One region of the Streptomyces sp. NBC_00376 genome, then DNA from elsewhere that is predicted to be linked to it. Evidence: riboswitches for the same ligand, from Rfam matches in the RefSeq annotation. Region 1 holds a riboswitch; each other region holds the start of a gene.

What was found. Region 1 has a riboswitch for cyclic di-AMP ahead of OG842_RS05420 (M23 family metallopeptidase). Riboswitches for the same ligand answer to the same signal wherever they lie in the genome.
Region 2: another riboswitch for cyclic di-AMP. It lies ahead of OG842_RS34280 (C40 family peptidase); the one in region 1 lies ahead of OG842_RS05420 (M23 family metallopeptidase).
Region 3: another riboswitch for cyclic di-AMP. It lies ahead of OG842_RS02950 (transglycosylase SLT domain-containing protein); the one in region 1 lies ahead of OG842_RS05420 (M23 family metallopeptidase).

What each region holds. Positions count from the first base shown of each region.
Region 1 covers NZ_CP107960.1:1,176,324-1,186,846, reverse strand. The annotation lists gene dxs (1-deoxy-D-xylulose-5-phosphate synthase) at 1-1,697, shown strand, start outside; gene OG842_RS05445 (aspartate aminotransferase family protein) at 1,694-3,091, shown strand; gene OG842_RS05440 (helix-turn-helix domain-containing protein) at 3,159-3,767, shown strand; gene OG842_RS05435 (DUF6126 family protein) at 3,801-3,968, shown strand; gene OG842_RS05430 (tyrosine-protein phosphatase) at 3,978-4,793, opposite strand; gene OG842_RS05425 (alpha-galactosidase) at 5,019-7,115, shown strand; cyclic di-AMP (ydaO/yuaA leader) riboswitch at 7,413-7,569, shown strand; gene OG842_RS05420 (M23 family metallopeptidase) at 7,573-8,505, shown strand; gene OG842_RS05415 (SGNH/GDSL hydrolase family protein) at 8,695-9,537, shown strand; gene OG842_RS05410 (STM4011 family radical SAM protein) at 9,587-10,465, opposite strand; gene OG842_RS05405 (STM4012 family radical SAM protein) at 10,474-10,523, opposite strand, start outside.
Region 2 covers NZ_CP107960.1:7,627,080-7,637,602, reverse strand. The annotation lists gene OG842_RS34305 (hypothetical protein) at 1-135, shown strand, start outside; gene OG842_RS34300 (GNAT family N-acetyltransferase) at 476-994, opposite strand; partial or broken gene OG842_RS34295 (IS256 family transposase) at 991-2,245, opposite strand; gene OG842_RS34290 (ATP-dependent Clp protease proteolytic subunit) at 3,370-4,005, shown strand; gene OG842_RS34285 (hypothetical protein) at 4,013-4,321, shown strand; cyclic di-AMP (ydaO/yuaA leader) riboswitch at 4,723-4,895, shown strand; gene OG842_RS34280 (C40 family peptidase) at 4,899-5,372, shown strand; gene OG842_RS34275 (LysE family translocator) at 5,417-6,049, opposite strand; gene OG842_RS34270 (LysR family transcriptional regulator) at 6,122-7,060, shown strand; gene OG842_RS34265 (ATP-binding protein) at 7,097-7,528, opposite strand; gene OG842_RS34260 (helix-turn-helix domain-containing protein) at 7,733-8,593, shown strand; gene OG842_RS34255 (DUF397 domain-containing protein) at 8,619-8,825, shown strand; gene OG842_RS34250 (8-amino-7-oxononanoate synthase) at 8,913-10,055, opposite strand; gene bioB (biotin synthase BioB) at 10,198-10,523, shown strand, end outside.
Region 3 covers NZ_CP107960.1:618,768-629,290, forward strand. The annotation lists gene OG842_RS02930 (APC family permease) at 1-409, opposite strand, end outside; gene OG842_RS02935 (hypothetical protein) at 758-1,078, shown strand; gene OG842_RS02940 (TetR/AcrR family transcriptional regulator) at 1,091-1,582, opposite strand; partial or broken gene OG842_RS02945 (FAD-dependent monooxygenase) at 1,572-1,877, shown strand; gene OG842_RS02950 (transglycosylase SLT domain-containing protein) at 1,923-2,411, opposite strand; cyclic di-AMP (ydaO/yuaA leader) riboswitch at 2,414-2,569, opposite strand; gene OG842_RS02955 (ABC-F family ATP-binding cassette domain-containing protein) at 3,131-4,789, shown strand; gene OG842_RS02960 (hypothetical protein) at 4,816-5,124, opposite strand; gene OG842_RS02965 (DUF305 domain-containing protein) at 5,289-5,963, opposite strand; gene OG842_RS02970 (hypothetical protein) at 6,067-6,447, opposite strand; gene OG842_RS02975 (heavy metal translocating P-type ATPase) at 6,610-8,592, opposite strand; gene OG842_RS02980 (ArsR/SmtB family transcription factor) at 8,694-9,098, shown strand; gene OG842_RS02985 (alpha/beta fold hydrolase) at 9,222-10,046, opposite strand; gene OG842_RS02990 (MarR family winged helix-turn-helix transcriptional regulator) at 10,104-10,523, shown strand, end outside.

The DNA.
Region 1 (10,523 bases):
GGGACACCGGGCACCAGAGCTACGTGCACAAACTGCTCACCGGACGGCAGGACTTCTCCAAGCTGCGCGGCAAGGGAGGCCTGTCCGGCTACCCGTCCCGCGAGGAGTCCGCGCACGACGTCATCGAGAACTCGCACGCCTCGACCGTGCTCGGCTGGGCCGACGGCATCGCCAAGGCCCATCAGGTGCTGGGGCGGAGCGACCACGTCGTGGCCGTCATCGGTGACGGCGCCCTCACCGGCGGGATGGCCTGGGAGGCGCTCAACAACATCGCCGCCGCCAAGGACCGCCCGCTGATCATCGTGGTGAACGACAACGAGCGCTCCTACGGCCCCACGATCGGCGGCCTCGCCGACCACCTCGCCACCCTCCGTACCACCGACGGCTACGAGCGCTTCCTCTCCTGGGGCAAGGACGTGCTCCGGCAGACGCCCGTCATCGGACAGCCGCTCTACGAGTCGCTGCACGGCGCGAAGAAGGGGTTCAAGGACGCCTTCGCCCCGCAGGGCATGTTCGAGGACCTCGGGCTCAAGTACGTCGGCCCCATCGACGGCCATGACATCGCGGCCGTCGAATCCGCCCTGCACCGGGCGAAACGCTTCCACGGCCCGGTGCTGGTGCACTGCCTCACCGAGAAGGGCCGCGGCTACCCGCCCGCGCTCCTGGACGACGCCGACCGCTTCCACGCCGTCGGTGCGATGGACCCGCTGACCTGCGCACCGCTCGCTCCCGTCGGCGGGCCCTCCTGGACCTCGGTGTTCGGGGACGAGATCGCCGCGATCGGAGCGGAGCGGCCGGACGTCGTGGCCATCACGGCGGCGATGCTGCACCCCGTCGGGCTGACGAAGTTCGCCGAGGCGTTCCCCGACCGGGTCTGGGACGTCGGCATCGCCGAGCAGCATGCCGCCGTGTCCGCGGCCGGACTGGCCACCGGCGGCCTGCACCCGGTCGTCGCCGTCTACGCCACCTTCCTCAACCGGGCCTTCGACCAGCTCCTGATGGACGTCGCGCTGCACCGGTGCGGGGTGACCTTCGTCCTCGACCGGGCCGGAGTCACCGGCCCCGACGGGCCCTCGCACAACGGCATGTGGGACATGTCCGTCCTCCAGGTCGTCCCCGGGCTGCGGATCGCCGCCCCCCGCGACGCCGGCGAACTGCGCGCCCAGCTCCGTGAGGCCGTCGCCGTCGACGACGCCCCCACCGTGATCCGGTTCCCCAAGGAGTCGGTGGGGGAGCCGGTCCCGGCGGTCGGCCGGATCGGCGGTATGGACGTGCTGCACCGGGCGGACGACCCCGACGTACTGCTCGTGGCCGTCGGCGTACTCGCCCCGGTCTGCCTGAAGGCCGCCGATCTGCTGGCCGGGGCCGGCATCCGCTGCACCGTCGTCGACCCGCGCTGGGTCAAACCGGTCGACGGGGAACTGCCCCCGCTCGCCGCCCGGCACCGGCTGGTCGCCGTAGTCGAGGACAACAGCCGGGCCGGGGGCGTCGGCTCGGCGGTGGGGCAGGCGCTGCGGGACGCCGGGGTCGACGTACCGCTGCGCACGTTCGGCATCCCCGAGCAGTTCCTGGCGCACGGCAAACGTGCCGAGGTGCTGGCCGACATCGGGCTCACCCCGGTCGAGATCGCCGGCCGGATCAGCGCCGCACTGGCCGCCAAGGAGGCGGCGACGAGGACCGAGGGGAGCGGGGAATGAAGGACGACGGGCCCAAGGGCTTCGACCTGGCGCGGCTCCTCGCCGAGCGCGGCGCCGAGCGCTACGAGCTGCACACCAGGTACCTCAATCACCAGCTGCCCCGGATGCTCCACACCATCGGCTTCGACAAGGTCTACGAACGGGCCGAGGGCGCACACTTCTGGGACGCGGACGGCAACGACTACCTCGACATGCTCGCCGGATTCGGGGTGATGGGCCTGGGCCGGCACCATCCCGTCGTGCGCAAGGCCCTGCACGACGTCCTGGACGCCTCGCTCGCCGACCTCACCCGCTTCGACTGCCAGCCGCTGCCCGGACTGCTGGCCGAGAAGCTGCTCGCGCACAGCCCGCACCTGGACCGGGTCTTCTTCGGCAACAGCGGCACGGAAGCGGTCGAGACGGCCCTGAAGTTCGCCCGCTACGCCACCGGCAGGCCCAGGATCCTCTACTGCACCCACGCCTTCCACGGGCTGACGACCGGCTCCCTCTCGGTCAACGGGGAGGACGGCTTCCGGGACGGCTTCGCGCCCCTGCTGCCGGACACCGCCATCCCGCTCGGCGATCTCGACGCCCTGCGGCGCGAGCTGAAGCGCGGCGACGTGGCGGCCCTGGTCGTCGAGCCGATCCAGGGCAAGGGCGTCCACGCCGCGCCGCCCGGCTTCCTGCGGGAGGCGCAGGAGCTGCTGCACAAGCACAAGGCCCTGCTCATCGCCGACGAGGTGCAGACCGGCCTCGGCCGGACCGGCGACTTCTACGCGTACCAGCACGAGGAGGGCGTCGAGCCCGATCTGGTCTGTGTCGCCAAGGCCCTCTCCGGCGGCTATGTGCCGGTCGGGGCGACCCTGGGCAAGGACTGGATCTTCCGCCGCGTCTACTCGTCGATGGACCGGGTCCTGGTGCACTCCGCGAGCTTCGGCTCCAACGCCCAGGCGATGGCGGCCGGGCTCGCGGTACTCGCGGTGATGGAGGACGAGCAGATCGTCGCCCGTGCGCGCCGCACCGGTGATCTGCTGCGCGACCGGCTGACCGCACTGGTCGACCGCTACGAGCTGCTGCACGAGGTGCGCGGGCGCGGGCTGATGACCGGCATCGAGTTCGGCCGGCCGTCCTCGCTCAAATTGCGCAGCCGCTGGACCATGCTGCAGGCGGCCCGCAAGGGTCTCTTCGCGCAGATGGTGGTGGTGCCGCTGCTCCAGAAGCACCGCATCCTCACCCAGGTCTCGGGGGACCACCTGGAAGTGATCAAGCTGATTCCGCCGCTGGTGATCGACGAGGCGGACGTCGACCGGTTCGTCACGGCGTTCACCGCTGTGATGGATGACGCACACAGCGGAGGTGGGCTGATGTGGGACTTCGGCAGGACACTGGTGAAGCAGGCGGTCGCCAACCGCTGATCCCGGAGATCTTTGCCTGAGAGGCAAGAAATTTGCCTCTCAGGCAGGCTCCTGGCCCAATGGGTACATGAATCCTCCAGACGGAGGGGCGGCCGACGAGCTGCCCGGAGTCGCACCACGCCTGCGCGATCTGCGTCGGAGCCGTGGTCTCACCCTGGAGACCGCCGCTCAGCGGGCCGGGCTCTCGCCCGCCCATCTCTCCCGGCTCGAAACGGGCCGCCGCCAGCCCTCGCTGCCGATGCTGCTCGGTCTTGCCAGGATCTACGGTACGACGGTCTCCGAACTGCTCGGCGAGAAGCCCCCGGAACGTGACGCGATCATCCGCGGCGGGAAGTTCGAGGGGGCCGAGGCGGACGGCTGGATGTACCGGCAGGCCGGCGGTTCCGGCCGGGCGATGCAAGCGCTCCGCGTCCGGGTCCCGCAGGCCGCGCAGAGCGATCTCGTCCGCGTCCATCCCGGCGAGGAATGGCTGTACGTGCTCACCGGACACCTGAGGGTCTGGCTCGGGGAGACCGTGCACGACCTCGCCCCCGGCGACAGCGCGCACTTCGACTCGCTCACCCCGCACCGGATCACGGCCGTCGACCGCGACGGTGCCGAGCTGCTCTTCGTCCACACCCTGCTGCAGAGCCCCGCCGCCGAGCTGTGCCTCGGCAGCGGTATCCACCGTCGCTGAGACCGGCTCCCCCGGTCGCCAGAGAGGACCGTCATGTCCGATTCAGAGAACTTCGACCCGCTGGGGTCCAGCAAGAACTACGAGGCCCAGGAGCGGAAGTTTCCGCGCGGCGTCGTGATCCGGCTGTTCGCCTACCTCATCGCCGGACACATCGTCGCGGCCTTCCTCTACATGCTCTTCGCGGTGGCCGGCAAGGGCTGACCGGGCCCGCTACCGTGCCTCGTCCAGGAGCCGGTCGCGCAGCCGGTCCCGGGTCGCGGGGGTGAGCTTCAGACCCTCGGAGAAGTAGCGGTCCGTGCTGCCCCAGGTCTCCTCGATGGTGGCGAACGCCGCCTCCAGATACTCGGCATGGGCGCCGAAGAGCGGGTTCAGCAGTTCCATCACCTCGGCCGACATGCCGTCCGCCGAGGTGTCGCTGCGCCGCACCTTGTAGCGGCGGTGGGCGTCGTTGGACTTCAGGTAGTCGGCCTCGATGGCCTCGCGCTCGACGCCGACGGCGAGCAGTGACACCGCGATCGACAGCCCCGCCCGGTCCTTGCCCGCCGCGCAGTGCATCAGGGCGGGCACGCTGTCCTCGGCCAGAGCGTGCAGCACCCGGCTGTGCTCGGCGGTGCGGTCCCGGATGATCGAGCGGTACGAGGCGATCATCCGGTTCGTCCCCTTGCCGTCGCCGAGGATCGAGCGCAGCTGCTCGACATCGCCGTCGCGGACCATGTGCCAGAACTGCGAGCCGTCCGCCGGGTCGGAGAGCGGGATGCTCACATTCCGTACGCCCGGCAGCTCGACGTCCAGCCCGTCGAGCCGGCGGTCGGCCGCGTTGCGGAAGTCGAAGACCGTGTGCAGGCCGAGGCCGCCGAGGAACGAGGCGTCCTCGGCGGTGGCGTGCGCGAGGTGACCGCTGCGGAAGAGCCGCCCGTGCCGCACCCGACGCCCGTCCACGGTGGGCAGCCCGCCCACGTCGCGGAAGTTGCGGACACCCGCCAGTTCGGGTTCCGTCGACGGGATCTGCGGCAACTGCTGCGTCACGGTGACTCCTGGAGTGTCTGATGCCGGCGCGAGTCGCAGGCAAGGCCACTCCCGCGACGATACGACATTGATTCTTCAGGCAATCATCTCGGCCTTTCCCTGTCGATACCCGGGCGAACTCCGGTTCTCCCGCATTGAATCCGCCCGGCCAATTCCTCGCCGGGCCGTTGCCCGCACCCGACCGATGGTCGATGATGTGCGGAACTGTTCGAATGTGGGGATGCGATGATCGAGACGGGCAAAACCGGCCGGACCTGGCTGCTCACCGGGGCGAGCAGCAGCTACGCACTGCGACTGACCGAGCAGGACGAGTTGGTCCATCTGCACTGGGGGCCGAGGATCGGCCTCGCGGCGGCCGAGGCGCTGGCCGCCGCACCGGAGCTGCCCTTCAGGGCCTTCGAGTCCCACCTCGACGGCCGGGAGGAGTATCCGGTGGAGGGCGGGCCCAGGTTCGTCCGCCCGGCCCTCTCGGTGCGTACCCCCGAGGTCCGGGGTACCGAGTGGGCCTTCGGCGCGGCCGAGGCGGACGGGGACGAGCTGCGGATCGGTTTCATCGACTCGGTGCACCGGCTCGCCCTGACCCTGCACTACCGGATGCGGGACGACTCCGACGTCGTGGAGCGGTGGGCCACCGTCGCCCACGCCGGCCCGGACGGCCCGCCGCTGGAACTGCTGCGCGCCGACGCGGCCGCCTGGTCGCTGCCCGCCCGCGACGGCTGGCGGCTGAGCCGGCTGCACGGGCGCTGGGCGGCGGAATCACGGCTCGAACGGGCGGAGCTGATCCATGGCGAGAGCGTCATCTCCAGCAGGCGGGGCCACACCGGCCACCAGTTCCTGCCCTGGGTCGCGCTGGACGCCGACGGCGCCGCGACCGAGGAGAGCGGCGAGGTGTACGGCTGCGCACTCGGCTGGTCCGGGTCGTGGCGGATCTCCGTGCAGCGGCTGCCCGACGGGCTCGTACAGATCACCGGAGGCGCCGGCTACGACGACTCCGGACTGCTGCGGATGGCGCCGGGGGAGTCGTACACCACGCCCGTCTTCGCCGGTCTGTGGAGCGGGCAGGGGTTCGGCGGGGCGAGCCGCGCCTGGCACGCCTGGCAGCTGGCCCATGTGATCCCGGACGCGGCGAACCTGCGGCCGGTGCTCTACAACTCCTGGGAGGCGACGGGCTTCGACATCTCGCTGGACCAGCAGCGGGCCCTTGCCGAGCGGGCCGCGGCGATGGGCGTCGAGCTGTTCGTCGTGGACGACGCGTGGTTCGGGCAGCGGACCAGCGACCGGGCCGGGCTCGGTGACTGGACACCGAATCCGGACCGCTTCCCCGGCGGGCTGAAGCCGCTCGCCGACGAAGTGCACGGGCTCGGTATGCAGTTCGGTATCTGGGTCGAGCCGGAAATGGTCAATGCCGACAGTGATCTCTATCGCGCGCATCCCGACTGGGTTCAGCACTTCCCCGGGCGGGTGCGGACGGAGTACCGCAACCAGCTGGTGCTCAATCTGGCCCGCCCCGATGTGCAGGCATATCTCTGGGAACAGCTGGACACACTGCTCACCGAAACTCCGGTCGACTATGTGAAATGGGATTTCAACCGCTGCTTCACCGACGCGGGCTGGCCGGGCGAGGGGTACCCGCAGAAGCTGTGGATCGAGCATGTGGACGCCCTGTACGCGCTGATCGACCGGCTCAGGGCCGCGCATCCCGCGGTCGCGTTCGAGTCCTGCTCGGGCGGCGGGGGCCGGATCGACCTGGGGATCCTGTCCCGTACGGACCAGGTGTGGACCTCCGACAACACCGACCCGCTCGACCGTCTCGCCATCCAGGAGGGCTTCGGGCACCTCCACCCGGCCCGGGTGATGGCCGCCTGGGTCACCGACAGCCCGAACGACCAGCTCAACGGCAGGGTCAGCTCGCTGCGCTTCCGTTTCGTGAGCGCGATGGCCGGTGTGCTCGGGGTCGGTGGGGACCTCACCGAGTGGAGCGAGGCGGAGCTGGCGGAGGCGCGGACCTGGGTGGACCTCTACAAGGAGATCCGGCCGGTCGTGCAGCAGGGCGAGCAGTACCGGCTGCGTGCGCCGCGCGGCTCACTGAGCGCGGTCCAGTACGTCCATGGGGACGACGCAGTGGTCCTGATGTGGTTGGAGGCGCAGCGGTACGGGGAGCGGCCCCCGGTACTGCGGCTGCGCGGGCTCGACCCCGCGGCGACGTACACCTGCCTGGACACGGGGGCGGTGCACCACGGTTCGGCACTGCTGCACCAGGGGCTGCACACCGGGCTCCGGGGTGATCTCGACGCCCGGGTGCTGAGGCTCCGACGGGGATGATGAGAGGCATATGTCCGTAATAGGGGCATATGCCCGAACATGGCCTGCTTATAAGGGACATGGGGGATGCCTCGTGAGCGGGATCATATCCGTGACGGTGTGTGGCGACGGGAGAGTCGGGTAATCCGTGCGCCGCGCGGAAAGCCAAGATCCTTAATCCACGGAGTGTGACCGGAATTCCGCGCCGATTTCCCCGGCGCGGATTCCCGTGTGGAACCCGTGGCTTGTTCTCGTCATCCCGACTCGCTTACGGTCACCGTCAATCCGGTCGGACCGCCTAATCCTGCCGCCGTCCGGAATTCACATCCACTCATCGCGTGGCAGGAGCGGGGGAACCAGGTAAGCCGCCGACCGGAGAAATCCGGCCGGCTCGGGGTGAAGTCGCGCTCAGCGCGGCCGGGCATCTCCAGCCCGAACCCGACAGCTCACCTCGCAGGCGCCGGAGAGGAAACACGCCATGCCCATATCGGGTAAGCACCGTCGTTCGAAGATCAGCACGATCGCCCGTGGCGTCGCCGCGGTGAGCGCCGGCGGCGCCGTCGTCGCACTGCCGCTGCTCGGCGCCACCGGTGCCCAGGCCGCGGAGCAGGCCGCCCCGGCCGCCGCGCCGCAGTCGGCTGCCGCCACGCACGCCGCCCCGGCCGCGCAGAAGCAGGCCGCCACCACGACGTACTCCGTCGTCTCCGGCGACTACCTGTCGAAGATCGCCGCCGAGCACCAGATCAAGGGCGGCTGGCAGAAGCTGTACCAGGACAACCGCACGGTCGTCGGCGAGGACCCCAGCCTGATCTTCCCTGGCATGAAGCTGACCCTCGGCGTCAAGGCCTCCGGCAACGCCGCGCCCACCGGCGCCGGCACCGGCTCGGCCCTCCCGTCGAAGGCGCCCTCGGTGGTCGTCGAGAAGTCCGCCCCGGCCAAGTCCTCCGCCGCCGCCCCGGAGTCCAAGGCCCCGGCCTCCGCCCCGGCCGTCACCCAGAACACCGGCTCCGGTTACGTCCACCCGGTCCCCGGCAATCACACCACCAACTACCGCGCCTCCGGCTCCAACTGGTCCAGCGGCAGCCACACCGGCATCGACTTCCCCGTCGGCACCGGCACGAGCGTCAAGTCCATCACCTCCGGCACCGTCGTCGCCGCGGGCTGGGGCGGCGCGTACGGCAACCAGGTCGTCGTCAAGCACGCCGACGGCCACTACTCGCAGTACGGCCACCTGTCCTCCATCTCCGTCTCGGCGGGCCAGGCCGTGAGCACCGGCCAGCAGGTCGGCCTCTCCGGCGCCACCGGCAACGTCACCGGCCCGCACCTGCACTTCGAGGTCCGCACGGGCCCGGCGTACGGCTCGGACATCGACCCGATCGCCTTCCTGGCCTCGCACGGCATCTACGTCTGAGCCGAACGGCCGGGCAGCTGAGCGACAAAGCATGACCTGAGCAACACGGAAGGGGCGGTGCGCGGCGGCGCACCGCCCCTTCTGCTTATTCCCCCTTTACCAAAAACTGACCGGGTGGTCTATCTCACCACCCGTCAACCCTTTATTACGGTCGCGTAGGTCACATTCGGCGGTGCAGGATAAGCGTTTGTGGCAGACGATTCGAGAAAAAACCAACGTGGCGTCAACAACCGACAGGGCGTCATCGGGTCGTACGCGGCGATCGGCGACAGCTTCACCGAGGGAGTCGGCGACCCCGGCCCGGACGGGACCTTCGTCGGCTGGGCGGACCGATTCGCGGTACTTCTCGCGGACCAGCTCCCGGACCCCGATACGACGGGCGCGGAAGGCTCCGCGCACGGGAATTTCAGATACGCCAATCTCGCCGTACGCGGACGCCTCCTCGACCAGATCGTCGAGGAGCAGGTGCCGCGCGCCAAGGAGCTCGCACCCGACCTGGTGAGCTTCTGCGCGGGCGGCAACGACATCATCCGGCCGGGCACCGACCCCGACGACGTGGCCGAGCGCTTCGAGCGCGCGGTCGCCGAGCTGACCGGGGCGGTCGGCACGGTCATGGTCACCACCGGCTTCGACACCCGCGGCGTTCCCGTGCTGCGCCATCTGCGCGGCAAGATCGCCACCTACACCGCCCATGTGCGGGCCATCGCCGACCGCTACGACTGCCCGGTCCTGGACCTGTGGTCGCTGCGGTCCGTCCAGGACCGGCGTGCCTGGGACGACGACCGGCTCCACCTGTCGCCCGAGGGACACACCAGGGTCGCGCTGCGCGCCGCCCAGGTCCTCGGCATCGACGTACCGGCCGACCCCGACCAGGAATGGCCCCCGCAGGCACAGCGCGGCACCCTCGAAGTACGGCGCGACGACATCCACTGGGCGCGTGAGTACCTGGTTCCGTGGATCGGCCGGCGGCTGCGCGGCGAGTCCTCCGGCGACCACGTCGAAGCGAAGCGCCCGGACCTCCTGCCGCTCTAGACGGCGGTCCGGGTCCGTGGTGCCGTCGCCCGCCGGACCCGCCTGAGCCTCAGGCGGGTCCGGCGAGCGACGGCACCACAGCCGCCGGGATCCGCTCCAGCACACCGCCCGCGAAGACGTCGTACAGCGGAAGCGTCTCCAGGTGCACGTACCCGATGTGGCAGTCGCAGACCGCCAGCGGACAGGCCCGCGGACCGAGCGCCCGCCGGTAGCTCCCGTCGTAGAGATTGCCCAGCTCCGCCGGTACGAAATGACAGCGGCGCACGGTGCCGTCACCGTCCACCGAGATGACCGACTCACCGGTCCGGCAGGGCAGCCCGGCCGACCGGTGCGGATGCCGGCTGTACGGGAAGAGCGGGTCGATGGCCGTCCAGCGGTCCGCCTCCTCGTCCGTGTACGTGTGCCCCTCCGCGGCGTTCACCCAGAGATAGACCTCGTCCGGCAGCTCTGCGCGCAGCCGTCGCGCCTCGTCGAGGTGGTCGTCGAGCCCGACCACACCGACGCTGTGGCGGATGCCGAGCGCGGTCAGCTCCCGGCATTTGTCGAGGAACCGCTCGTGCGGCGTCTGCCCCGGGTGGTACGTGCACCACAGCGCGATCTTCTCGCGGCCCGCCCCACCGGCCTCGGCCAGCCACCCCGTACGGCTGCTGATGTTGGTCTGGATCGCGACCCGGCGAATGTGCGGCAGCTGCGCCAGCTCGACCAGGGCACGGCGGTACCAGGAGCGGACCAGGCCCTCGCCCCACGGCGTGAACAGGACCGAGATCCGGTCACCGGTCTGCGCCGCGGCCCACGCCGTGAACCGCTCCAGTGCGGCCCGGTCGGCGCGCAGCTGCTCCCGGCTGTCGCGCCGCTTGGCGAACGGGCAGTACGGACAGTCGTAGTCGCACGAGGAGAGCGGCCCGCGGTAGAGGATCGTCAGGTCCATCGACGCGCTCACTTCAGTTCGTACGCGGCCATCGCGGCGCGCACCTCGGGGGAGAAGA
Region 2 (10,523 bases), 6.5 Mb from region 1:
TCGCGTGGGCTCAGCCGCACCATGGTGTTCTTCATCCACTCGTTTGACATAGCCACGATCAGTGGCATCGAGCGGCCGGTCATCCTCGTGCGGGCGACCAATCGGCCGGACGACGAGCCACCGCCCCCGTACTGACCCCTATCGTGACCTGGTCGTCGGTGTCGACGTCCATCAGCCCTGCGACGCGCTGCCGGCTTTCGCCTTCGACGAAGCCGTACGGCGTGACTGCGTACTGTGGATCGTGCACGGTTGGCCACTTCCCTCGGTAGTGGCCCAGGATCCCCTGTTCGATCAGGGGTCCGCCAGGAGACGGACGCGAAAGTCGACCGCGCGCTTGCCTAACTGCTGATGCCCTGGCGGCAGAAGTGCCCGTCGCTGGACGTCGTCGAGCAGGCACTTGTGGGCTCTCCCGGAGAGCAGTTGGTCCACTGCACCGCCGACGCGAGTAATAGTCAATACCTGTGGATCGTTGAAGTTATCGCCTGATAATCCGGTGCCATCGGATCTCGCCGTCGTGCCATTCGTCGGTGGGTGCGAGGCCTGCGGCAGTAGCGACGGCAGCGGATGCCCGATGTTCAGGGTGGATGTGGGCGATGACGCTGTGTACCGGCTGCCGACTGAGCCAATCGACGAGTCCTCGGGCTGCCTCGGTGGCGATGCCGCTTCCTTGCCACAGGGTGCCCACCACCCACGCGACCTCGGCAATGGGGCCGTGGCCAGAGGGGCTGACCGTCGCCTGGACTGTGCCGGTCAGGCGGGACTTGTCACGGAGCCGGATCACCCAGTTCAGCCAGGAGATGGCCGGATCGGGGGAGCCTGCGGTCATGCGCTGGTAGCGCGAGCGTAGGGCTTGCGGGGTGTCCGGAGTGCCGCCGATGAAGGTGTGCAGGGCCGGATCGGACAGCACTGCGGCCATCTCCTCGGCGTGCTCGACGTGCAGCGGCAGCAGGTCCAGCCTCCTGGTACTGATGGCCTGGGGCTTGAGGGTGCTCATGCCGCGACCGCCTCGGGGCGTTCGACGAACTGGCCGCGTTCGAAGCGGGCTTCGGCGCGGACGAGGGCGACGAGGTGGGGTGCGTTCACGGCCCGCCACCGTTGCTGGGCGGACTCGACGAGTTCGAAGACCATGGCCAGGGCGGCGGTGCGGGAGCCGGCGCCGCGGGTGACCTTGGTCCGCAGCCGGACGGTGGAAAAGATCGACTCAATGGGATTCGTGGTCCGCAGGTGGATCCAGTGCTCGGCCGGGAAGTCGTAGAACGCCAGCAACTGATCCTGGTCGTCGGTGATCTTCTTGACCGTCTTGGGGAACTTCGCGCCATAGAGCTGGGCGAACGTCCTGACCGCCGCCTCGGTGTGGTCGTGGCCCTCGGCGTTGTAGATGTCCTGGATGGCCTTCTTCGCGCCGGGCTGCGCGGATTTCGGCATGGCGTCCAGGACATTTGCGGTCTTGTGAACCCAACACCGTTGCTCGCGGGTGGCGGGGAATAGCTCGGCCAGAGCCTTCCAGAAGCCCAGGGCGCCCTCCCCGACCGCGAGCACCGGGGCTCGCATGCCCGTGCGGGCGCAGTCCCGCAGCAGGTCAGCCCACGACTCGGCGGACTCGCGGTAGCCGTCCTTGAGCGCGACCGGCTCCTTGGAGCCGTCAGCCCGGGCCCCGATGAGCACCAGCACGCACGCCTTGGCCTCCTCCAGGCGGACGTTGAGGTGGATGCCGTCGGTCCACACGTACACGTAGTCGACCTCGGACGAATCGCGGTCCTTGAAGCCGGCGTGGTCGGCCTGCCACTGCGCCGTCAGCCGGGTGACCGTCGTCGCCGAGAGCCCGGCGGAGGAGCCGAGGAACTGCTCCAGAGCGGGCACGAAGTCGCCAGAGGACAGGCCATGCAAGTAGAGCAGGGTCAACACCTCGCTGATCTTCGGGGACTTGCGGCACCACGGAGGCAGGATCGCTGAAGAGAACCGCTTACGCTCACCGGTCTGTTCGCCGACGCGCTTGTCGTTCACCCGCGGCGCCTTCATCTCGACCACGCCGGCCGCGGTGGTGACCTGCCGGGGCTGGTGATAGCCGTTGCGGACCACCAGACGTCGCCCCCTGCAGTCGCGCTCATCGGCCAACTCAGCCATACGCGTTGGCTTCGGCCTCCCGTGCGACGGCCAACATCCGCCGAGCGCCTTCCCGAACAACCTCATCCAACAGCGAACTGCCACTCGGCCTGGCGCCGTTCTCGTTGACTACCGTGAGCACGGGCGCGCCTTCCCGGCCGACGCGGCAACGTCGACCTTGCTCGATGACCTACCGATCGATCCATCGGGAAGGTACGCCTCCTTCCGTCACGAGTGATCCACAGGTACTGAGCATCGCTCGCCGACGCGGATCTCGTGGTCGTCGGCCGCTGTATCCGCTGGTCCCCCTGGGAAGCCACATCGACCCGATCGCCCACGCGGTGATCCACCGCTCCCCGGCACCCGTCGCCGTCGTCGCCCACGACTGAACGACGTGCCCGACACGGAGGTTTCCATGCCGGCACCGGCACTCGGGGCGATAGCCGTGGAATCTGCGGAGTCCCTCGCAGAGAACCCAGCGACGGTCCCGGCGATGCACAACGCGTAGTCATCCGGTGGGGCTCAGGCGGAGCAGGCGCGGCATCCAACCGGAGTGACGGAGGTCGACGATGGCTCAGAACACGGCGGACGGCACGCACGGCGGCGCACAAGGAAGCGGGGCTGACTCGCCGACCTCGGAGAAGCATGCACCGCACGACCGAAAGCACGGAACCGAGGCACCCGGGGGCCGTCTCTTCCCGGGCCTCACGAATCCTCTCGGCCCGCGCGCGATTGAAGGTCTCGCGGACATGAGGTGTCTGTGCGACACGCTCGACCACGCGACCGGCCAGCTCATCGCTCGCTCGACCACTTCGGCAGCGACCTCGTCGTCAAGCCCGCCGGCCCGCGTCGCCCTGGACCAAGCCCTGGCAGCCGCCGCCTCGCGAGGTGCCCCGGTGCGCGCGGTGTGAGTGCGGCAGCGCCCGCTGCTCGGATTCCTCGACGAGCAGGCCGCGCTCGAGTCGTGTCACAGGCAGCTGCACGAAGCGACCGCTGCGCGTTCCGCCGCGTACCAGCCATGCAGTGCTGCGGGGCACCCGGCGGGTCGAGGCGCCTGATGATCAAGACGCTTAGAGAGATTGTGAGATATCCGCCCTCAGCGAACGGCTAAAACAGCCTCTTACCTGGGACTTTTAGTGGATCACCAGGATCATTCCTCCATCCTAACCTTCTGTACGTCCTGTACATTTTTCACGGAAACCGGTGCGGCCCCGTGCAGCGCCCGTACAGACCCCGTGCAGCCCCCGGAGGAAAGGCATCGCCATGCTGTTCCAACCCACCGCCCGTCACGTACTGCCCGAGTTCACCGAGCGCACATCCAACGGGACCCGCACCCTCGACCCGTACTCCAAGCTGCTCTCCGAACGGATCGTCTTCCTCGGCACCCCGGTCGACGACGCCGCGGCCGGCGATCTGATCGCGCAGCTCATGTACCTGGAGCACGACGCCCCGGACCGGCCCGTATCGCTCTACATCAACTCGCCCGGCGGCTCGTTCGGGGCCATGTCCGCGATCTACGACACGATGCAGTACCTCGATTGCGAGGTGGAGACCTACTGTCTCGGCCAGGCCGGTTCCTGCGCCTCCGCACTGCTCGCCGCTGGCGCTCCCGGCCGGCGGCACGCACTGCCCGGCGCGCGGGTCGTCGTGCGGCAGCCCGAGCTCACCGAGCCGGTGCGGGGCCGGCCGTCCGACCTGGAGATCGAGGCGCGGGAACTGGAGCGGGTCCGCGCGATGCTCACCGCACTGTTGACCCGTCACACGGGCCGCACCGAGGGGCAGATCACCGCCGACACCGAACGCGACCTCATCCTCGACGCGGCGGGCGCCAAGGCGTACGGGCTGGTGGACCACGTCCTGGAGAGCCGGAATTCCTCACTCCCGCCGCACGGCGCGAGGTGAACGCCCGATGCGGCCACCGGAGTTCCCACCCCTGCCCGCACTGACCCGCGCCGAGGGGGAGTTCATCGACCACTACCTCGAAGTCCTCGACCAGGTAGGCCGGATCAACCCGGCCCGAGGCAGCGACACCTATGGCGCACTGCGCGCCGCACAGGCACTCGTGGCGCGGTCACGGGCGCTGCGGGACGCCCTCGCCTTGATGCACGAGCGCGGCGAGGCACACATCCACGCCGCCACGCTCGCCCGGGCGCTGCGCGTGCTGGACGGGGAACGGCGGGCCGGACGCGTCACCGTACCCCCTGCACCGGGCAGTTGACCGACTCCCGCGCCCGCGTGCCGGCGGCGGGGCCCGCCCAACTCCCCCTGCCTCGCCGTCCGGCGGCCCTTCACCCAACTCCCGTACTCGACACGCCCGACGGCCTCACCGAAAATCCTCGCTCGTTCGGCGTAGGAAGTCCCTCTCCCGAGGGACCATTCAACTTGCGTTTCGCGCGTGAACAGTGAGCGGAATCCTGCCTTCCGTGCCTGGTACGAACCCCTTCCGGATCACCGGCGGAGCGTCAAAAATCACCATGCCCACCCGAACGGATCAGTCGTGAGGAGCCTCACAAATCCCTGTTCAAGCTCGGAAATCCGGCAGCCGGTAAGTCAAGATCCCTGGGACGACAAGCCCCCGCCACCGCGGCGGGGCGGTCCGGGCGGACGCCGAGTCCTGCCGCCGTCCGGATGCCTGGTCGACAGAAGTGGATCGGCAGGAGTGGAGGACCCGAGCACAACGGGTCGACCTGAACACCGGTCGACCCTCGGGGTGAAGCCGCCGAACGCGGCCGGGCAACTTCGCCAGCCCGAACCCGACAGGTCATCCTTCACAGGCGGCTGACGAAGGGTTGCGCATGACTGCGCAGGTTCATGTCCCGTCTCTGCTCGTCCGGGCCGGTACGGCCTCGGTTCTCACACTCGCCGCCGTCGGCGGCACCATGTTCGCCCCGGGCGCCGCGACGGACGCCCAGGCGGCGACGCTGTCGATGAAGGCGCTCAAGATCGCGGCATCGAAGAAGGGGTCGCCCTACGGTTGGGGGGCCACCGGCCCGAACCGCTTCGACTGCTCGGGGCTGACGCTCTATTCGTTCAAGAAGGCGGGCAAGAGGCTTCCCCGCACGGCCCAGCAGCAGTACAACCGGACGCGGCACATCTCGGCCTCGCACCGCAAACGCGGCGATCTGGTCTTCTTCCACTACGGCCGCAGCGTCTACCACGTGGGGATCTATGCCGGTAAGGGCAAGATCTGGCACTCGCCGAGGACCGGCTCCGTGGTGCGGCTGGAGAAGATCTGGACCAAGAGCGTCTACTACGGCCGGGTCCGCTGAGGCGGGGCCCGTCCGGCGGGCCGGGGCCGTCGCCCCTCCCGCGCTCAGTGCGGCAGCGGGCCGGTCACCAGCACCAGCCCCAGCGCGGTGAGCGCCGCGCCGCTGCCACCCTCGATGGCGCGCGCGGTGCGCGGCCGGCGCAGCCACCGCCCCAGCCGGTCCACGAGGAGCGCCACCGCCGGGAACCAGACCAGCGCCATCGCGACGACGATCGCCGCGAGCAGCAGGGTCCTGGGCAGCGGCGGCTGCCCGTCGGGGACGAACTGCGGCAGCAGGCTGAGGAAGAGCACCGGCGCCTTGGGATTGAGCGCATTGGTCAAGAAGCCCTGCCGCAGCGCGCGCACGCGTCCCCGGTCCGCGGGCCGGTCCTCGGGACCGTCCCCGTCCGGGGCGCGGCGCCGGGCCGCGCGCAGGGCGCTGATGCCGAGGTACAGGACATAGACCCCGCCGAGCAGCTGGACGGTACGCAACAGGGCGGGCACCGCCACGAGCACCGCGGCGAGCCCGGCGACGGCCAGGGCGGTGTGCACCAGCAGGCCGCCGGCCACGCCCAGCGCGCTGGCCACCCCCGCGCTCCGGGAGGCGAGCGCATTGCGTACAACGACGGTGAAGTCCGCGCCCGGCAGCGCGACCATTCCTGCGGCGACCCCGGCGAAGGCGATCAGTTGTGCGTCCATGGGTCCACCCTGACCCGACAGAGCCTTTAGCATGTACTTGGAATCTTCTGGGTCTGCCAAAAGGAACGCTTAATGTACGACCCGACACGGCTGGCGGCGCTGGTGGCGGTCGCGGAGGCCGGATCGATCACCCGGGCCGCCGCACGTCTGGGCTACACCGCGCCGGCCCTCTCCCAGCAGCTCGCCAAGCTGGAGCGGGAGGCGGGCGCCGCACTGCTGGTACGTCACCACCGAGGGGCCCGGCTCACGGCCGCGGGCGAACTGCTGGCCGGACGCGCCCGGCGCGTCCTCGACGAGATGGACCAGGCCCGCCATGAGCTGGCCCGCCTCTCCGGACTGTCCGGCGGACGCCTGCGGGTCGGCACGTTCACCACGGCGGGCATCCATCTGCTGCCACCGGTGCTGAGCGCCTTCCGGCGTGCCCACCCGGATGTGGAGCTGGCGGTCACCGAGTACGAACCGCCCCAGGGGGTGGCGGCGGTGGCCGCCGGCGAGGTCGATCTGGCGCTGACCCATGTGTACGAGCCGGCCGCCGCGACGCCCTGGCCCGCCGGGGTCTTCGCAGAACCGCTGCTGGTCGAGGAACTGGTGCTGATCACGGCGGTCGGCCAGATGCTGTCCGAGGGCAGCGGGAGACTGCCGGTGACCGAACTGGCGGGCCGGCCGCTGATCAGCAGCGCGCCCACGCATCCGCCGCGACGCGGGGTGGAGCAGGCGCTGGCCGAGGCCGGGGCGACACCCGCCGTGGTCTGTGAGTCGCCCGGCTATGCGCTGGTGTGCGCGCTGGTCAGTGCGGGCATCGGGATGGCAGTCGTCCCGGAGATGGTCGCCGCGATGTCACCCACGCCGCTGTCCGTACGGCGGCTGGATCCCGCCTCCTTCCGGCGGACGATCTCGGTGGTGCACCGCGGTGACCGGGCGAGCGCCGCGGCGGCGACGCTCCAGGCCCTGTTGCGCAGCGGGTTCGGGAAGGCGGGCTCGGCGCAGCGGCTGGTCGGCGAAGCGGGGTGACCGCGTCGGTGCGGCGAAACGGGATGAGCACGTCGGTCAGCTCTGCACGGGGATGCTCCATGGAAGCGCGATCCACACCGTCTTGCCGCCCTCGGCGGTGGGGGTGACGGTGAGTCGGCCGCCGCATTCCTTGGCCAGACAGCGGATGATCACCATGCCGCGGCCGTTGTCCTGCTGAACGGCGGCGGGCAGCCGCCTGGGCCAGCGGGGGTGACTGTCCGTCACCCCGAGGTGCAGCTGCTCCTCCCGCTCCAGCCGGAGGTCCACGGTGAACGTGGGCGACTGCCCGAAGGTGTGCTGGACGGCGTTGGTCGCGAGCTCCGAGACAATGAGCTGGATACTGTCGGCGAAGTCGGTGCCGGTGGCCAGACCCCATTCGGTGAGCACCCGGGCCACGTACCTGCGGGCCGCCGGGACCGAGACCGGCTCGCTCGGCAGAGTGAGGTTTGCTTCCTGATGGTCTGCCATGGCGAGCCGTCCCTTTCCCACCCGAACCGACCCGCGATCGGTACAGGTTGCGCTTCGCGCCAGATTGCCATCGATGCTGCCTTCTGGGACGGCGATCCACCAAGATATGCATATATCTATCGCTCAAAGCGGTGAACCCTGCCACGCAAGACCTTATGCGGGCGGCACACTGTCCGCTCGGCAGAAGAGGGAGGGAGGCCGCGGATGCAGCACGGCCCTGCGGTTCGACGCCGCAAGCTCGGGGAGGAGCTCCGGAGTCTGCGCCACGCGTCGGGACTGACCAGTCGGGACGCGGCGCGGATGCTCGGCTGGCACCAGTCGAAGGTGAGCCGGATCGAGACCGGGATGAGCGGGGTGCAGCCGGCCGATGTGACCCGGCTGCTGGACATCTACGGCGTGGACGACCCCCAGTTGCGGGATCTCCTTGCCGCACTGGCGGGTTCGGCGGGTGGTGGCGGCACCGGATGGTGGCATGCCTATCGAGGTCTGATCCCACCCCAGTACCGCGACTTCATCAGTCTGGAGTCCCAGGCGCGGACCGCGCGCACGCTGGAGACCTCGGTGGTGCCGGGTCTGTTGCAGACGGCCGAATACGCGCGTGCGGTGACCCGGGCCTCGTTGGACGGGCTGCCGGCCGGCCAGCTGGACTCCCTGGTGGAGGTGCGGCTCGCCAGGCAGGGGGTGCTGCGGACCGATCCGCCGCTGCGGCTGAGCGCGGTGCTCGACGAGGCGGTGCTACGGCGCGAGGTCGGCGGCTGCCGGGTGATGCGGGAGCAGCTGCGCCATCTGACCCGGGTGGCCCAACTTCCCCATGTGCAGCTCCAGTTGCTTCCGTTCTCGATGGGCGCCTATGCCGGCCTCACCGGGCCTTTCGTTATCTTCTCATTTCCGAGCACTTCTGATCTGGATGTGGTTGTTCTCGACCATTTGACGAGTAGCCTCTACCTGGAGCGGAAAGAAGACCTTGAGGCGTACAGCTCGGCCTTCCGCACGATGCAGGCTCACGCGCTGTCGCCGGAGCACTCGTTGGACCTCATCGCCGCGATCGAACGCGACGGTCAGTGACCCCGGACCGCCCGAGGGGGGCGTCATGTCGGATTGCCTCGCACAGCACGGCTTACGGTGGCGGCGCAGCAGCCGCAGCACGGGTATGAACAACTGTGTGGAAGCCGCACCGTTCGGTGACGGGCGGCTGGCCGTGCGGGACTCCAAGGATGTGTCCAGACCACCGCTGCGGTTCTCCGCGGCGGCCTGGACCTCGTTCGTCGTCGGCCTGCACCGGGGGCCGGCCGGCTGACGGGAGCGGTCGAGACCCCTCCGGTCGGCTGACGGAAGCGGCCCGGACCTCTCCGGTCGGCCGACGGAGCGGTCCGTACCTCGCCGGTCAGCCGGCGGGAGCGGTCCGCCGCACGACCGACACGGCGGTGGCGATCTGGTCCTCGGTCAGGTCGGCCCGCGCCGTCAGCCGCAGCCGGGACACCCCGTCCGGCACCGACGGGGGCCGGAAGCAGCCCACCACGATTCCGGCGGCACGGCAGTCGGCCGCCCAGCGGACCGCCGCGTCCGCCGAGGGGGCGCGCACCGAGACCACGGCGGCGTCCGGTCGCACGGCGGTCAGGCCGGCCCCGGTGAGCTGCTCGTACAGCTCCGAGGCAACCGCGCGGGCCCGGGTGGCCCGTTCCGGTTCCCGGCGCAGCAGCCGCAGGCTTCCGAGTGCGGCGCCCGCCGCGGCCGGCGCAAGGCCGGTGTCGAAGATGAACGTCCGGGCCGCGTTGACGAGGTGTTCGATGACCCGGGCCGGGCCGAGGACCGCTCCGCCCTGGCTGCCCAGGGACTTGGAGAGGGTGAGCGTGGTGACGATTCCTTCGTCGCCCGCGAGACCGGCGGCGGCGAGCGCCCCTCGGCCGCCGTCTCCCAGCACGCCCAGGCCGTGTGCGTCGTCGACGAGCAGTGCGGCGCCCTCGGCCCGGCAGACTCCGGCCAGTTCGGGCAGCGGTGCCGCGTCGCCGTCGACCGAGAAGACCGAGTCGGTGACGGCCAGTGCCCGTCCTCCGTGCGCCTGCAGGGCCTTGCGTACGGCCTCGGGGTCGGCATGCGGAACGACGGCGGTTCCGGCGCGGGAGAGCCGACAACCGTCCACGATCGAGGCGTGGTTGCCCGCGTCGGAGACGATCAGCGAGCCAAGGCCGGTGAGCGCCGTGACGGCCGCGAGGTTGGCCGCATAACCCGATGACAGCACCAGGGCCGCTTCGAAACCGCAGAATTCGGCCAGTTCGCCTTCGAGTTCGGCGTGCAGTGCGGTGGAGCCGGTGACCAGTCGGGATCCGGTCGCGCCCGCACCCCACTCGCGCGCGGCCTCGGCGGCGGCGGCGGTGACGTCGGGGTGTCGGGTCAGGCCCAGATAGTCATTGCTCGCGAGGTCCAGAAGTCCGGACGCGGCGGGCCGGGGGCGCAGGGTCCGGACGAGTCCGGCGTCCGCGCGGCGGCGCGCCTCGGTGTCGATCCAGTCGAACGGGTCGAAGGGCATGAGCAGTCCCTTTTGTAGGCAGCTCACAGACCCTAACCGTGGTTGCAACAGGTCATGGTGTGGCAATACACACACCCTCGGCGGGCTCTGTTGTCCGGTTCCTCCTTGGCTGCGGGCCGTGCCGTAGGCCAGGATCTTGACCATGGACCTCCTGAACACGCTGGTGGACAAGGGGCTGCGGCGCGAGCTGCCGACCCGCGAAGAAGCCCTCGCCGTACTGGCGACCTCCGACGACGATCTGCTCGAAGTGGTGGCCGCGGCCGGAAAGGTGCGCCGTCAGTGGTTCGGGCGGCGCGTGAAGCTGAACTATCTGGTCAACCTCAAGTCCGGTCTCTGCCCCGAGGACTGCTCGTACTGCTCGCAGCGGCTCGGCTCCAAGGCCGGGATCCTCAAGTACACCTGGCTGAAACCGGACGAGGCGTCGAAGGCCGCCGCCGCCGGGGTGGCGGGCGGCGCCAAGCGGGTGTG
Region 3 (10,523 bases), 560 kb from region 1:
GGATGTGCACGATGGGAGCGAGGTAGTCGGCCGTTCCCATGGCGATGACCGGGGGCACGATCATCACGACCAGCAGCGAGAGCACGAAGACGAGCCACCCGGCGAGCCGCCCCGCCATGGTCGACACCATGGCGTACTCGCCCCCGGCGCTCGGAATGAGCGTGCCCAGTTCCGAGTAGCAGAAGGCGACCGCGATACAGAGCAGCGAGCCGATGGCGATGGTGAGGGCGGTGTACGTGCCGAGGCTGGAGAACAGGTCCGGCACGACCACGAAGAGGGTCGAGGCGGGCGTCACGCAGGAGAGGGTGAGCAGTGTTCCGCCCACGACGCCGATGGAACGCTTGAGCTTCTGTGGGGTGGGGCCGGTCGCTGGTGCGAGCGCCTGGGGAGCGCTGAGCGTTTCGGTCATCGTGCGGTTCCGATCAACAGGTGCGGTGTTCGAGCGCGGGAGCGGTATCGCCTCCAGACGAGGACGTGGTGAGTGGTTTCGTCACTCCCAGCGCGACATGCAATCCTGACGTGATCCGCAGGTCAATAGGTGTTCACCTTCGGAATTCGTTGTTCCGAGGGCCCTATTCGACGATTTGGCGCTAACAACGCGTCAAAGCACGGGGATCGGGGGGTGCGGGAACCGCAGCCGGACCCGGTGGAAAGTTTCCCCCATTTCCAGCATCCGGAAGGGCGGGGCCGCCGGACCTGGGCCGAAGTGCGGGGCTCACGGGTCGCGCAACCGCTGTCGTGGTGCCAGCCTGGAGACATGGCTTGGGCGTCATGGACGACTTGCGGTGTGTTCTCGGGACGCGGTGGCGTGCTCACGGACGAGGTGGGTGTGCTGTCCGGGGACCTGACCGTTCACACGACCTGGGCGGATGACTCGGCCCAGGTCACTGTGCAGTACACCGGTGCGATCGACTGGTTCACCATGTCGGGCAGTCCGGTGCGGTGCTGTTCGGAGGAGGACAGCCGTAGCCTGCACGACGCGGTGGTGCAGGCGGTCCGGGGCGGGGAGGCGGCGACCGTTCCCGTACTGCCCCGCCGCGAACCACGGCGACAGGCGGCGGAACCCGCCCAGGAGTGACGCGGCCCGGCATCACCCCGGGGCGTCGCGGCCATGCCCCACATCGGAGCCGGAGTCACGGAGGGCCGCGGCGACCAGCCCCGAGATCTCGCCCCTCGACACTCCCCCGCCGCCCACCAGCCGGTCGAATACCAGCCCGTCCACACAGGCCAACAGCGTGAGCGTGCGGCCTTCGGCGTCGGCCACCCCCCGCGCACGCAGGAAAGCCCGCACGGCGTCACGAGCCGCGTTCTCCCGCGGCACAAGAATCTCGCGCAGCTCCGGGTGGCGCATGCTCTCGACCGCGCACGCGTAGCGGGCGAGCGACCGCTGCCGCCCCGCTCCCGTCAGCCGCCGCTCGACGAAACCGGCGAGCCCGTCCGTCAGTTCACCGGCGTCGCGCATCACCGGCGCCCGCTCGCCGGCCGCCTGGAGTTCCGCCTGGTCGTGCGCGACGAGCCGTCTGACGAGCGCGGTGAGCAGGGCCTGACGGGTGCGGAAGTACGCGGAGGTGGTGCACGCCATGACCCCGAATCTCGGCCAGGGGGCCTGCCAGGCACTGGAGGACGCGGCGACACTGGCCGCCGCGCTGTCCGGCGAAGCGACCGTCGAGTCGGCGCTCGGCCGCTACGACGCGGAGCGTCGGCCCCGCAGCCAGTCGGTCGCGCGGGCCGCGCGGCAGGCCGGCCGGATGGGCCAACAGCTGTCCCACCCGGCGGCCGTCGCGCTGCGCAACGCGGCGATGCGTCTCGCACCGTCCCGTGTCACGATCCGCACGATCCTCTGCCACGCCGACTGGACACCCCCGAGGCCGGGCTGACCTCGGGACGGAGCACCCGGCCGTGCGGCAGCGGTGTCGCGTACGTCAGTAGGCCCCGAAGACGTTGTCGATGGAGCCGTACCTGGCGGCCGCGTAGTTGCACGCCGCCGTGATGTTGGCGACCGGGTCGTAGCTGTCCATCGAGGTCCCGGGCACGTGGTAGGCCCGGAACGTCGGATCGATGATCTGGAGGAGACCCTTGGACGGCGTCCCGGCGGCGGCGTTCGAGTCCCAGTTGTTGATGGCCCGGGGGTTGCCGGACGACTCGCGCATGATGTTGCGGTGGATGCTGTTGTAGCTGCCCGGGATGTTGTGCTCGGCCATGACGGCCAGCGACTCCTTGATCCAGCCGTCCAGATCGTTGGCGTACTGCGCTGCCGGTGCGGCGACGCCGGCGGACTGCGCCGGAGCCGCCGAGGCGGTGTGGGCGCCGAGCAGCGGCAGCAGGAGAGCGGCGGCGCCCGTGCCCACGGCGATGAAACCGCGGGTCAGCGGGGTGGACTTGCGACGGCGGTACGTACCCGTTGCGGACATGGTGGATTCCTCTCCGTCGCCTGCGAGGTGAGCTGTCGGGTTCAGGCTGGAGATGCCTGGCCGCACACGAGCGCGGCTTCACCCCGAGCCGTTCCGGATTCCGGACCGGCGGCTTACCTGGGTCCCCCGCTCCTGCCGTGCATGGGTGGTCGGATGGCCGGACAGCGGCAGGATTCGGCGTTCCGTCCGGATTGACGGTGACCGTAGGCGAGAAGAGCCGAACGGGACAAGACCCCAATTTCCGAATGCAATTCACCCACAAGATCGATTAACGGGAATTTCGGTAATCCACCTCACACCGCACGACCCGCTCCCCTTGCGCGGAAAGGGAACCGATCCATGAGGCACAGCATCCCGCGGGCCGAACGTGACTCGCGCCACGAATTCACAAAAGCGGGCATTTCGCCCAGCGGCCGCCGAGGCCCGGTGACATTGCCTTTCCGCCCCCCGGTCGTTACAGTTTTGATGTCCTGTTGTCTCCGATTGAGGTGGACGTTGCGCATCTGAGGTTCGCGAACATCACGCCGTACGGCTTTGCCCGTGCGCCCGTCACGCAGTAGCAGTGCTTCGCACTGCCCGTGACCCCGCGTGGATGCGACCTCGGTGCATGAGCCGTCCCTCGATCTTCAGGACCGCCGCATCTCCCTCCGCTCCCCGGTCGCCGCGTGGTGCTCGCATACGAAGCCCCCTTCACTGCGCTTGCGAATGCGAGGAACACCATGGCGACACCCACCACCCCCCACGCCTCCCTCACCTGCTCGGCCCTGGCCTTCCGGTGGCCGGACGGCACCACCGTCTTCGACGGGCTCTCGCTCAGCATCGGCCGGGGGCGCGTCGGGCTCGTCGGCACCAACGGCGCCGGCAAGTCCACCCTGCTGCGGCTGCTCGCCGGTCAACTGCGCCCGTCCCAGGGGGCAGTGACCGTCGGCGGCAGCCTCGCCCACCTTCCGCAGAACATCACCCTCGACACCACGCTGCGGGTGGACCGGGCCCTGGGCATCGCCGAGCGGCGTGACGCGCTGCGCGCCATCGAGGCCGGGGACGTCGACGAGAAGCACTTCGAGACGATCGGCGACGACTGGGACGTCGAGGAACGGGCCCTGGCGACACTGGGGTCGCTCGGCCTCGGCGGCATCGAACTGGACCGCACCGTGGGGCAGTTGTCCGGAGGGGAGACCGTCCTGCTCCGGCTGGCCGCGCTGCTGCTGGAGCGCCCCGACGTCCTGCTCCTGGACGAGCCCACCAACAACCTCGATGTGTTCGCGCGCCGCAGGCTCTACGAAGCCGTCGACTCCTGGCGCTCGGGCGTACTGGTCGTGGTCAGCCACGACCGGGAACTGCTGGAGCGCGTCGACCGCATCGCCGAACTGCGCACCGGTTCGGTGAACTGGTACGGCGGCGGCTGGTCGGCGTACGAGGAGGCCGTGGCCGCCGAGCAGGAGGCCGCGGGGCGGATGTTGCGCGCCGCGGAGGCCGATGTGCGCCGCCAGAAGCGTGAACTGGAGGAGACACAGGTGAAGCTGGCCCGGCGCCAGAGGAACGGCCGGAAGGCGGAGGCCGAGGGCGGCCTCCCGAAGATCCTGGCAGGCCGCCGGAAGCGATCGGCACAGGAGTCGGCGGGCAGGCTTCGCGGCGTCCACGAGGAGCGTCTCGACGAGGCGCGCGAACGCCGGGAGGAGGCCGCCGACGCGATCCGCGACGACGCCGAGATCCGCGTGAGCCTCCCGCACACGGCGGTGCCCACCGGGCGCACCGTGCTGCGCCTGAACGGGCTGCGCCCGCGGTTCGGCAGGCTGCGCGAGGGCACCCTCCAGGTGAACGGGCCGGAGCGCATCGCGCTCGTCGGCCGCAACGGCGCCGGCAAGACGACGCTGCTGCGCACGCTCACCGGTGAGCTGGCCCCGTTGTCCGGCGATGCCAGGACCTTCGTACCGGTGCGGTTCCTGCCGCAGCGGCTCGATGTGCTGGACGACGGACTGAGCGTCGCGGCGAACGTGGCCCGGATGGCGCCCGGGGTCACCGACAACCACATCCGCGCCCAGCTCGCGCGCTTCCTCTTCCAGGGCAAGCGCGCGGAACAGCCGGCGGGCACACTGTCGGGCGGCGAACGCTTCCGTGCCGCCCTCGCGGCGACGATGCTCGCCGCACCGGCCCCGCAGTTGCTGATGCTGGACGAGCCGACCAACAACCTCGACATCGCCAGTGTGCGGCAGCTGACCGGTGCGCTCGACTCCTACGAGGGCGCGCTGCTGATCGCCAGTCACGACCTGGCCTTCCTCGAATCGGTCGGTGTCACCAGGTGGCTGCTGGTCGGGGAGGAGCTGCGGGAGACCGGCGCGGAGGAGGTGGCCGAACTGCTACGCGGCCCGATCGGTTGATGCCCGGGCTGTCGGCCTCGTGCGCCTCACAGCCGCCGGACGCGCAGCACGCCGGTCAGCATCGGGAGGGTGAACTCGCCGCGGGCGGTCTCGGGTCTGCTTGCGAGGAAGGCACGGATCCGGCCCAGCAAGGCCTCTCGCTCCGCTTCCGGCATGACGAGCAGCCCCGCCCGCGTCGCGACGGTCGCGACGCGGGAGTCGGCGGTGCGGTGCTGCCCGTGCGGGAACCCGGTCTGCTCCGGGGAGCCGAACCGGGCGGTGCTCGGCGTACGCGACCGCCGCCGCGCCGAACGACGAGGCGTGAAGCAACTGTTCGTCACGATCCATGCGGTCACGCTAACCGCGCTGTCGGCGGGTCGACTACCTCCTGGCCGCAAGTCCGGCAGCGGCGCCGGAGGGCCGCCGGCCGAACTGCGGTCGCTGGGACGTGCCCGTACCGGCCGGACCGGGAAAAGGGGTGCGAGCCTTCGTACGCCGGCGGCCCGCACCCCTGCCGGGGTCAGAGCCTGTCGATGATCTTGTTCATCTGCTCGATCTCGGCGGTCTGGGCCGTGACGACGGCACCGGCGAGCTTCTTCGCCTCGGCGTTGTCGCCGTTCTTCTGCTCGTCCTCGGCCATGGTGACGGCGCCCTGGTGGTGCCCGATCATGAGCTGGGCGAACTTCTTGTCGAAGTCCTTGCCCTTGGCGGCCGCCAGATCGCTCATGTCCTTGCCGGACATCATTCCGGGCATTGCCGAGCCGTCCGAGCCGTGATCCATCCCGGGCATGTCACCCATCGAGGACGAGGACGAGGGCAGCGGCTTGCCCCACGACGTCAACCAGCCCTTCATCGTGTCGATCTCGGGGTCCTGGGCCTTCTCGATCGCGGTGGCCAGCTTCTTGATCTCGGGGTCGGCGGCGCGGCCGTCGGCCAGCTTCGCCATCTCGATGGCCTGCTGGTGGTGCGGGATCATCTGCTGCGCGAACTTCGCGTCGGCATCGTTGAACTCGGCGCCGGGGGTGGCCGGTGCGGAGGCACCGGCCGAGCCGTGGTCCATGCCGGGCATGGACGAACCGTCGGACTTCGAGCCGTCGGAGGAGCCACAGGCGGTCAGTGCCAGAACGAGGGCGGCGACGGTGCCGGCGGCCGCGCGGGTGCGGCGGCGGGCGGCGGAGCAGCGGGAAGCGGACATCAGAAATTCTTTCCAGGTGGGTGCGCCACGTCCGTGGCGCGCGAATGGGGCAGGTTCGTCCAACCGGTCCGGCCTCGAAGGGCCGTGGACCGGCGGATCCCTGTCACGTCCGCGCGATGCACACCTGGAGCAGCAGCCCCCTGCCGGCCAAGGGCGGTCCCCGCCGGGCCGGTCCGCGTACGGCCGTACGGCGCCCGGCGAGTGTCTGAACCGCCACGAGCGCCAGGCCCAGCGACATCAGCAGCGGCAGCACCCGGTCACGGGCATGGGTGAATACGCACGACTCGCCGTTCATCGCGGGCATGGCGGCAGCCGCCTGAGCGGAACCGTGCCCGGCCTCCATGGCCGCGTGGCCGGCGGTCGCCTGCATGGACCCTGGCGCGGGTGCGGCCGCCGTGACGGTCACCGCGTCGTGGCAGCCCTCCGCGGCGCTCGCGGGTGCTCCGTGCATGAGGAACAGCCCGAGCAGGACGGCACGGAGCACGAGCAGCCGGGACGCTCCCGGTGTGCGTGTCCGTCCGCGATACACGGCTGCCTCGATTGCTCGCTCGTACGGGTGGTCGTACAGGTCGACGGGTCCTGCGGTGCATGCCCGACGATACCCCCACCGGGTTTCCCGTTCCGTACTGCCCCGCCTGCCCCGGGTTCAGCGTTCGCGCTCGGCGCGCGTCCAGGCGGCGTCGCGGAGCAGGCGAAGGCCGTTGAGGCCGACGATGACGGTGGAACCCTCGTGCCCGGCGACACCCAGCGGGAGCGGCAGCGTGCCGGCCAGGTCCCAGATGACGAGGCCGGTGATGAAGACGGCCGCGATCACCAGGTTCTGCACGACGAGGCGGCGGCACCGCCGCGAGAGCGCCACGGCGGTGGGGACGGTGGCGAGTTCGTCGCGGACGACGACGGCGTCGGCGGTCTCCAGGGCCAGGTCGGAGCCGGCCCTGCCCATGGCGATGCCCGTGTGGGCCGCGGCCAGGGCCGGGGCGTCGTTCACGCCGTCCCCGACCACCAGCACCTTCCGCCCGGCGCTTTCCATCGCCTTGACCGCGTGCACCTTGTCCTGCGGCAGCAGACCGGCCCGGACGTCATCGATGCCGACCTCGGCGGCCAGACGGGCGGCGGCACGAGGGTTGTCCCCGGTGACCAGCACCGGTGTGCCGCCGGTGAGTCGAGTGAGGCGGGCGACGGTGGACCGGGCGTCGGTGCGCAGCCGGTCGGCGATGCCCAGGACGCCCACGGGTGTGCCGTCGAGCACGACGAGGGCGGCGGTGCGGCCGTCCTCCTCCAGTTGTACGGCGAGTTCGGCGGCGGCCCCGGCCTCGGCCTCGCCGGTACGAACGTCCAGCAGGCGGGCCGGGCTGCCGACGGCGACCGTGCGGCCGTCGACGGTGGCGGTGACGCCGGTGCCCGGGGCGGAGGTGAAGTCCGCCACCGGCGGCAGGGCGAGACCGCGGGTCCGGGCGGCTTCGGTGACCGCGCGGGCGAGGGGGTGTTCGCTGGGATGCTCGGCGGCCGCCGCCAGCGTGAGCAGGGCGTCCTCGGTCAGGCCCGAGGACACGAGTGGACGGATGTCGGTGACGCGTGGGGTGCCTTCGGTCAGGGTGCCGGTCTTGTCGAGTGCGACGGCGTCGACCGGACCGAGACGTTCCATCACCACGGCGGACTTGATGAGCACCCCGTGCCGTCCGGCGTTGGCGATCGCGGACAGCAGCGGCGGCATCGTGGCCAGCACCACGGCGCACGGCGAGGCCACGATCATGAAGGTCATCGCCCGGAGCAGTGTCGGCTGCAGTGCCGCGCCGAAGGCCAGGGGCACGGCGAACAGGGCGATGGTGGCGGCCACCATGCCGATCGAGTACCGCTGTTCGACCTTCTCGATGAACAGCTGGGTGGGGGCCTTCGTCCCCGATGCCTCCTCGACCATGGCGACGATCCGGGCGATCACCGAATCGGACGGGTCGCGCTCCACGGTCACCCGCAGCGCCCCGGTGCCGTTCAGGGTTCCCGCGAAGACCTCGTCGCCGGGCTCCTTGGCCACTGGCAGCGGCTCACCGGTGATGGTTGCCTGGTCCACCTCGCTCGCCCCGTCGAGCACCCGGCCGTCGGCCCCGACGCGTTCGCCGGGGCGTACCAGGATCACGTCCCCGACCGTCAACTCCTCGGTGGGCACGGTCTCTTCGGCACCCGCTTCGCCGAGCCGGGTGGCCCTGGCGGGTGCCAGGTCGAGCAGTCCGCGTACCGAGTCCGCCGTCCGCGCGGTGGCGAACGCCTCCAGGGCGCCCGAGGTCGCGAAGATGACGATCAGCAGGGCGCCGTCCAGCACCTGTCCGATCGCCGCCGCGCCGAGAGCCGCGACGACCATCAGCAGGTCGACGTCGAGCGTCTTCTCCCTGAGCGCCTTCAGCCCTTCCCAGCCCGGCTCCCAGCCGCCCGTGACGTACGTCAGCGCGTACAGCGGGCCCCATGTCCACCACGGGGCACCGAGCAGTTGCAGGGGCAGCGCGACCAGGAACAGCAGCAGCGCGGCAGCGGCCCAGCGGGCCTCCGGGAGGGCCAGGATCCGGGTGCGCCGCCCAGGGCCCCCCGTTCGGACCGGGCCGGCGGGCGCGACCGGGCGGGTGAGGGTGGAAGACATGGGCGTGATCCTTCACGCGAGAGGGCGGAGTGGTTCGGCCTCCGCACCATACAGGATCACATGAACACTCATTCATGTATACATCTCCGTAGGATGAGGGCATGGGCCACGGAGTTGACGCGAAGACCGCTGCCACCGCGCGCGAGCGCCTCGACGTGGTGGGGGCCACCGAGGTGGCGTCCACCCTTCAGGCCCTCGCCACGCCGTCCCGGCTCCGCATTCTGGCGCGCCTCCAGGAGGGCCCCTGCCCCGCGACGGAGCTCGCCGACGCGGTCGGCATGGAGCAGTCCGCCTGCTCCCACCAGTTGCGGCTGCTGCGCAACCTCGGCCTGGTCACGGGCGAGCGCCGGGGCCGCTCGGTGATCTACGCGCTGTACGACAACCACGTGGCCGAACTCCTCGACCAGGCCCTCTTCCACGTCGAGCACCTGCGCCTGGGGCTGCACGACACCCCGGCGCAGGTCACCGCCGGGGCCGACGACGCGGTGGCCGCCGCCGGCCACTGAGGACGGTTGCGCCCTGCGAGGCGGGTACGACCGTTCCAAGGGGCGGGTACAGCCGTTCCCCGGGGCGCGTACAGCCGTTGCCCGGGGCGCGTACAGCCGTTGCCCGGGGCGCGTACGGCCGTTCTACGGCGCGGGAACGGCCGCCAGGAAGTCCCCGAGGATCCGGCCGAACACCTCCGGCCTCTCCATGCTCGGGTAGTGGGCGGCACCCTCGACGATCACCCCCCGCCCGTCGGCGACCGTCCGCACCAGGCGCCGGGCCATGGCGAGGTGATCCGCCGCGTCGATGGAGCCGTTGACGGCCAGGACGGGGACCGCGATCCCGGCCGCCCGCGCCCAGGTGTCGGGAACGGGCACCCTCAGATCGACCTCGCCACCGCTGTGCTTGGACAGCGTCCGGGCCACCATCTCGCGCACCCTCACCACCACGGCGCGGTCGACGTCGTCGAGCTTGCGGTGCGGGCCCGCCACGAAGAGCATGAAGGCGTCGATCCAGCCCTCGATGTCACCCGCGCCCAGGGCGCGGGCCTGCGCGGCCAGGACCCCCTGGGCCCAGGGGTCGTCGAATTCGGGCTCGCTCGTCCCCGCCCCGCCGACGACCAGCGCACGCACCAGATCCGGGTGCTCCAGCGCGGTGTCGACAGCGGTGGCCGCACCCATCGACACTCCGGCCAGGACCGCGGGCCCCGCGTCGAGGTGGCGCAGCAGGGCGGCCAGGTCGTCGGTGTGCCGGAAGGGCCTGGTCGCATTGGCCGATCCGCCGTGCCCACGGGCGTCCGGCACGATCACCCGGTGGTGGCGCGACAGCTCCGGCACCTGGTCGTCCCACATCCCGTGGTCCAGGAATCCGCCGTGCAGCAGCACCAGCAGTGGGCCCTCGCCGGTGTCCCGGTGGACGAGGCGGCCGTCCTCGGTCTCGAAGAATTTCAGCTCGGAAGCAGCACTCATGACAACCAAGGTGCCATCTCCTGGTCACATTGACAACCTAGGTGTCATGATTGCGGGATGACCGATATCGACCCGCCCCTGCCGCCCGAGGAACTGGCCCACCGGCTCACGGAGGTCTTCGCCCTGGTCGGCCCGCTCTACCGGCGTGTGCAGCGCAAGGTGGAACAGACCGCACCGATCGAGGGCCTGTCCGTCGGTGTGCGTGCCGTACTGGATCTGCTGCGCGAGAACGGCCCCATGACGGTTCCCCAAATGGGCCGGGCGCAGGCACTGAGCCGGCAGTTCGTGCAACGCATGGTCAACGACGCCGCGGCCGCGGGGCTGGTCGAGATCATCCCCAACCCCGCACACCAGCGGTCGTCGCTGGTCCGGCTGACCGCGAGCGGCCGGGCGGCGATCGACGCCGCTCTGGCCCGCGAGCAGTCGCTGCTGCGCCAGGTGGACGGGGACCTCACCGATGGCGATGTGACGGCATGC